Regions from separate parts of the Chlorobium sp. genome, predicted to be linked through region 1. Evidence: riboswitches for the same ligand, from Rfam matches in the RefSeq annotation. Region 1 holds a riboswitch; the other holds the start of a gene.

Region 1 (3,412 bases):
AAGTTTTCAAGTTCGAGCAGCGGCGTGTTGCCGATCAGCTCGGTCAGTTTTTTTGCGATGCGTCCCATAAGGTTCGGCGTTTATTGTTGAACAGATGTAACCTCTTGAAATATCGATACCTGCAAGGGAAATTGAAATCCCTCCAAACCGGTATTTTTTATACCCTGAAACAGGTAGATTCAGATATGGTATGCGATATTGTCGATCAAACCGGCCTTTATCGCATACAGGATCAGCTCCGTACTGCTCGATACGCCGAGTTTGCGGAAGATGTTTTTCCGGTGGGTCATCACCGTATGAAAACTGATGTGTTTTCGCGAGGCGATCTCCTTTGTCGACAGTCCCGCGGAGATCAGGCGGACGATGTCGATTTCGGAGGTGGTCAGGAGGTAAGCCTCTTCCTGGGGGCCTTCTTTTCTGAGAAGCACGTCAAGCACGCTTCCCGAATAATATTTCTTTCCCTTCAGGCCCGAACCGACAGCATGAAGAATCTCCTCCTCATCGTCTTTTTTCAGGACGATGGTTTTTATGCCCGCATCGTTCAGTTCCTTTATCTGGTACTGGTTGATGGCGTTGGTGACAATGACGATGCCTGCAGCCTCATGCTGTTTTTTGAGTTCCCCGATATCCTTTATGGAGAGAAAATCGAACAGGATGAAATCGGTTACGATAACGGCCCGCGGGTGTTCATGGAGAACCTGCTGCAGCTCTTCCCGGCCGGAAACGCTTCTGACGCCCGGATAATGAGGCTGCAGGATTGAGCGAAGTCCCTCCCGGGTAAGATGCTGCGTGTCGGCAATGACGACAGGCGTATGGTTATGGTGATGTTTCATTTCAGATTCCCGCTCCGTTTTCAAAAACTTCTTCGACCATTGCAAGCGTTTCCCCTTCGCTGCCGCCTTCGACGGTGACCTGAAGGGAGGTCCCCGATACGGCGCACAGGGTGAGCATATCGATCAGGGAGGCCGATTCGGCTTTCTGGCCGTTTTCTTTTTCCAGAATAATGGAGCTTTTCTGCCGGCGGGCGATGCCCGCAATTTTTGCGAGCGCCCTGAAATGCAGTCCTTCCGGTATTTTCACGGTGAGCTGTTTATGAAGCATGATGAGAGAGACAAATGGTTACGGTTATGGTATTGCGTTTTTGGAGCCCGGAAAATGAAAAAGCCGATCCTGAGCATCAGAACCGGCTTTCTGTAACAGTCTAACGACCATACATGGTGATCACGACAAGTGATGCTCCGGTATCTTGCGCAAGGAACAGGCGGAACAGCACCTTTTACAGTGGAGAGCTTTTCCTATGATTGTTGACTGTGGTGACATGGGCTCAACGATTTACTGTTTACAGGGTCATTAACAATTGTTAATATTTTTTTTGAAATAAAACAAGAAAAGATCAGCGCTGCCAAAAAATGAAAAAATGTTGACCGCCAGAGATTTTTTGCTATATTAACAATTGTTAATAGTTCTTTCTCGTAACGGTCATCAAGAAAGGCTGAGGGAATAGACCCGTTGAAGCCTTGACAACCGATTCCGATCAGCGGGACACGGTGCCACATTCTACTTCTTGCTGCATGCCTGACGGTATATTTGTTTTTTACTGCAGGGAAGAAAGATGAGTGAAAAAGAGAGCAGAATTGCTTTTTTCAATAACAGCGAATATGCATCACCTGCATGTTTGCCGAAAAAATTGACAGAAGTTTCGGACAACCTTTTCCTCACTCAGGAAGAGGTTTTTTTTTGCCCATCCCGTTTTTTTACGTCATATAAACAATCAACGTACTCCATACCATGAGTTTTCAGACAGACACCATTCATGCGGGAGTTGCTCCCGACAAAGCCTATGGCGCCATCATGACGCCGATCTATCAGTCTTCAACCTTTGTTTTCGAGGATATAGGGAAGCACAGGGGGTTCGACTATACGCGAAGCGGTAACCCGACAAGACAGGCTCTTGAGGACAGTCTCGCTTCGCTCGAGGGCGGCTCGTTCGCGGCTGCCGTTACCAGTGGCATGGCCGCCATTACGACCGTCCTGCACCTGTTCACTACCGGAGACGAGATCATCTGCACCGATGACTGCTATGGCGGTACGGCAAGACTTCTTAAAACCATACAGGAGCATTTTGGCATTAAGGTGCATTTCGAGGATCTCAGAAATCATGAGCGTCTTGAATCACTTATCAACAGCAGAACAAGGGCGGTATGGATTGAAACACCCTCCAATCCGCTGCTCAATCTTGTCGATATCGAAGCTGTTTCGACCTGTGCAAAAAAGCACGGCCTGCTTTCCATTGTCGACAACACCTTTCTTTCGCCGTATCTCCAGCAGCCGTTCAGACTTGGAGCTGATATCGTGGTGCATTCAACAACGAAATACCTGAACGGTCATTCGGATGTTATTGGAGGAGCCCTGCTTTCCTGCAATCCGGAACTTGATCAGAAGCTGAAATACCTTGTCAATACTCTGGGCACCTGTGCCCAGCCGTTTGATTGCTGGCTGGTGCTGCGGGGAATAAAAACACTTGTCCCGAGGATGAAGGAGCATCTCTATAATGCACAGGGTGTAGCGGAGTTCCTTGCGGGACATCCCAAAGTGAAACAGGTGTTTTACCCCGGACTTGCATCCCATCCCCAGCATGAGCTTGCCAGGAGACAGCAGCGAGGATTCGGAGCAATGGTCTCTTTCGATCTTGACGGAAATATCGAGGACGTCAATCGTGTCCTGAAAGGCACGAAACTGTTTGCCCTCGCTGAAAGCCTTGGTGGTGTGGAGTCGCTTATCGAACATCCGGCAACGATGAGCCATTTGTCGATGGGCAACGAGCATCGTCAGGCTGTAGGGATTACCGATTCCGTGATCCGGCTTTCCATAGGGATTGAGGACCGCGATGACCTCATTGATGATCTGCGGAGGGCTCTCGGCTGATCGCTGCGACTGCCCACCCTGTCCCGCTTATCCCGAAATATGGCCGGGACAGGGTTTATTGCTGCCGATTCCTTTCCGTCCGGGAAAAACGTTGACATAATTGTTCCGGCTCTCTCTTATATTTCCGAGTGATACTCCGGCCAGTCCGACGTATGGACTGACCCTGAGGTTTTTCATTCGCTATTTCCGGAATAAGTCTTTTCATTCAACCATTCTTTTTCCCGATATACAGGTTATGCGTGATTCCTTGTTATACAGGCTGTCTCGACTTCTCTTGTTGCTGCTTTTCCTGCTCATTCCGGTACAATCCGTTTTTTCGGCCGGTTTTCTCGATCCTGAAGATGCGTTCAGGCTGAAGGCTGAATATACCGGGTCGCGCTCCCTCGTGCTCGACTGGGAGATTGCCGAAGGGTACAAGCTCTCCGGCGACCAGGTGAAGGTGAACCTGAAAAGCGGCAGGGCGGATCTGGGCGTTCCCGTGCTGCCG
Region 2 (3,412 bases), on a different contig from region 1:
CTCACTCCGGCAGCATAGAGGAATTCGAGAATCGCCTTGTCGCGCAGCAGGAATTTTCCCGCCGGCCGCTCCTGAAGCGGCGCGTCGAGCAGCTGCATCACCTCGTGCAGGCTGAGCACGTTCGGCAGGTTTTTCGCCTGTTTCGGCTGCTGGATGGTTTCGGCCGGGTTGGTGACGAGGTTTCGTTCGGCCAGAAGGAATTTGTGCAGCGACCGGATGGCCGAAATGTTCCGGGCCAGGGTGCTGGCTTCAAGCCCTGTTCCGTGCAGTTCGGAAATGAACCGGCGGATATCGCCGGTTTCAATGCCTTCTGGAGCCCTGTTTTCATCCTGCATGAAGAGCAGGTAGCGTGAGAGGTCGTTCCGGTAAGACGCTCTGGTATTGAGCGAGAAGTTCCGCTCGACGGAGAGGTGGTTGAGAAAGCTTTCGAGCAGGATGCTGTAGGGCGCCTTGAGGTCGTTCATGTTCAGGAGGATGTTTTGATCATCCGCTGGACAAATCCTCCATCGAAGCCCTCATTCCGACCCGGCAGCGTGAGGATGCTTCCATTCTTCGAAGCTTCCCCGGCGAAAGGTTCGGGCAGGGCGCCGCCGGATGCATCGCGTCTGAATTCCGGGTGACGGCCGAGGAATGCTTCGATCTGCAGCTCGTTTTCTTCGGGTTCGATGGAGCAGGTCGCATAGACGAGTGTACCGTTTTCGGTGAGCAGCGATGCGGCATGATCGAGCAGTTCAGCCTGCAGGCCGACGAGTTCGGCGATCATCTGCGGTGTGAGTTTCCATCGCAGTTCCGCGCGTCTTGCAAGTACGCCGGTGCCGCTGCAGGGGGCATCGAGCAGAATGCTTTCCGGCGGAGTTTCCGGCCGGAACGATCTTGCATCGGCAGCGACTGCGTCGATGATGCTGATGCCGAGTTCGCCCGAGTGTCCGGTAAGTTTCTGCAGCTTCCGGCTGTAAAGGTCCACGGCAGTGATGTTGCCCCGGTTCTGCATCAGTTCGCCGAGAAAGGTGGATTTGCCCCCCGGAGCTGCGCACAGATCGAGCACCGTGCTGCCCGCCGCCGGGTTGCAGAGCAGGCAGACCAGCCCCTGCGCAGGGTTCTGGACGGTGAGCAAGCCCTGCTTGATCGACGCTTCGAAGCCTGAGAAGTCGGTTGAAAGAAAGAAGTTTTCCAGACCGGTACGGATTATCGACGGGGTCTTTTCGGTGTCGTATTGCGCAAAAAACTCTTTTGGTGCGCATTTCAGGGCGTTGATTCTGAAACCGGTAAGCGGGGTGCGGTTGTTGTAGCCGACAATCGCCTCGGTACGCTCTTTTCCATACCTTGCGATCCAGCGTTCCAGCAGCCATTCGGGGTGCGAGGCGATAACGGCCATACGTCCGGTGCCTTCGGTCTTTCCGTGAAGATTTTCCGGAGAAGCACCCTCCGGGGTGATGTTGCGCAGCACCGCGTTTGCGAGCCGGGCCATCCGTTCTCCCTTGTATTTCCGGGCAAGCGCGACGGATTCGCTGACCGCGGCCCATTGCGGTATGCGGTCGAGGTAGATCAGCTGGTAGGCGCCTATCCGCAGGATGTTTTTCAGAACCGATGCGGCTTTTTCGTAGCGGTGCAGGTAGAACCTGCCGATTACGGCGTCGAGCGTCATGCGTCGGCGCAGTACGCCGTTGACGAGTTCGGTGGCCAGGGCGCGGTCGCTGCGGCCGAGTGACGAGTTGTCGAGAAGCTCGTGCAGGATGGTCCCTGATTTTTTTTCTCCCTGTTCAACGTTCTGCAGGACTTTCAGCGCAAGTTCTCTTGATGTCATGTGTGGGTGTACCTCTTTTAATGATGCAATTTGTAAAATAACGATTGCTGTTGTAGATTGACTACAATTATTTGAAATGTTCTTTGTAGCATTTTACGCTATCATCGAGAAAGGTGGAGGGACTGGCCCTGAGAAGCCTTGGCAACCGTCACAGCGCGTGATTGGTGCCAATTCCATCCCGGACTGCGAGCCGGGAGAGATGATGGTATGTCTGCCATTCTGCACGTTCATACCTCTCTTTTAACCCTGACGGTTACGGTTTCCCCGGTTTTTCAACTCCTGTTCCACTCTGGTAGCGGCAATTTTCATCAGTCGTTTATCATGAGTCAAGCAACGCCTCCATACCGCTTTGAAACCCTGCAGGTCCATGCCGGTCAGCAGCCGGACCCGACGACGAAGTCGCGCGCGGTGCCTATCTATCAGACCACATCCTACAGTTTCGACAGTGCGGCGCACGGAGCCGATCTGTTCGCCCTGAAAAAGTTCGGCAACATCTATACCCGCCTCATGAACCCGACAACCGACGTCTTCGAGCAGCGTGTGGCCGCGCTCGAAGGGGGCAAGGCCGCTCTTGCCGTGGCCAGCGGGCATTCGGCGCAGTTCATAGCCCTGACGAGCCTGTGCGAAGCCGGGGACAACATCGTTTCTTCAAGCTACCTTTACGGAGGCACCTACAACCAGTTCAAGGTCGCTTTCGGGCGTCTCGGCATAACGGTGAAGTTTGTTGACGGCAACGATCCTTCGGCATTCCGTGAAGCCGTCGATGAACGCACCAAGGCGCTCTATCTTGAATCTATCGGCAACCCTGCCTTTTACGTGCCGGATTTCGAGGCGGTTGCCGGAGTCGCCCGCCAGTGCGGTATTCCGCTGGTGGTGGACAACACCTTCGGCTGCTGCGGTTATCTCTGCCGTCCGCTCCGCTACGGGGCTTCGATCGTGGTCGAGTCGGCCACCAAGTGGATCGGCGGTCACGGCACCTCGATGGGCGGAGTGATCGTCGATGGCGGAACCTTCGATTGGGGGAACGGGAAATTTCCGATGCTCAGCGAGCCTTCGGAAGGGTATCACGGCCTCAAGTTTCTCGACACGTTCGGTGATCTTGCCTTTATCATCAAGGCGAGGGTGGAAGGGCTGCGCGATTTCGGCCCGGCAATCAGTCCGTTCAATTCGTTCCTGCTCCTGCAGGGACTTGAAACGCTCTCCCTTCGTGTACAGCGTCATGCCGACAACACTGTCGAGCTTGCCCGATGGCTTGACGGACATCCGGCGGTCGCATGGGTGACCTATCCCGGTCTCGAAGCGCATCCCACGCACGCCCAGGCAGTAAAATATCTTACCAACGGGTTCGGGTGTGTGCTCTCCTTCGGGGTCAGGGGTGGCTACGATCCGGCCGTCCGGTTCATCGACAGCGTGAAGCTCTCCAGCCATCTGGCCAACGTGGGCGATGCGAAAACCCTCGTGATCCATCCGGCATCGACAACCCATCAGCAGATGGGGCCCGAAGAGCAGGCAGCCGCGGGAGTTTCGCTCGACATGGTGCGGGTTTCGGTCGGCATAGAGCATATCGACGATATAAAGGCTGATTTTGAACAGGCATTTGCAACATTG

The links. Region 1 has a riboswitch for S-adenosylmethionine ahead of WBP50_RS02515 (trans-sulfuration enzyme family protein). Riboswitches for the same ligand answer to the same signal wherever they lie in the genome.
Region 2: another riboswitch for S-adenosylmethionine. It lies ahead of WBP50_RS06245 (O-acetylhomoserine aminocarboxypropyltransferase/cysteine synthase family protein); the one in region 1 lies ahead of WBP50_RS02515 (trans-sulfuration enzyme family protein).

The regions. Positions count from the first base shown of each region.
Region 1 is NZ_JBAWHG010000015.1:55,833-59,244, reverse strand. It holds gene cysK (cysteine synthase A) at 1-68, opposite strand, end outside; gene WBP50_RS02525 (DNA-binding response regulator) at 180-833, opposite strand; gene WBP50_RS02520 (HPr family phosphocarrier protein) at 835-1,101, opposite strand; SAM riboswitch class I at 1,477-1,619, shown strand; gene WBP50_RS02515 (trans-sulfuration enzyme family protein) at 1,789-2,925, shown strand; gene dsbD (protein-disulfide reductase DsbD) at 3,161-3,412, shown strand, end outside.
Region 2 is NZ_JBAWHG010000038.1:1,666-5,077, reverse strand. It holds gene xerD (site-specific tyrosine recombinase XerD) at 1-464, opposite strand, end outside; gene rsmB (16S rRNA (cytosine(967)-C(5))-methyltransferase RsmB) at 467-1,804, opposite strand; SAM riboswitch class I at 1,903-2,010, shown strand; gene WBP50_RS06245 (O-acetylhomoserine aminocarboxypropyltransferase/cysteine synthase family protein) at 2,126-3,412, shown strand, end outside.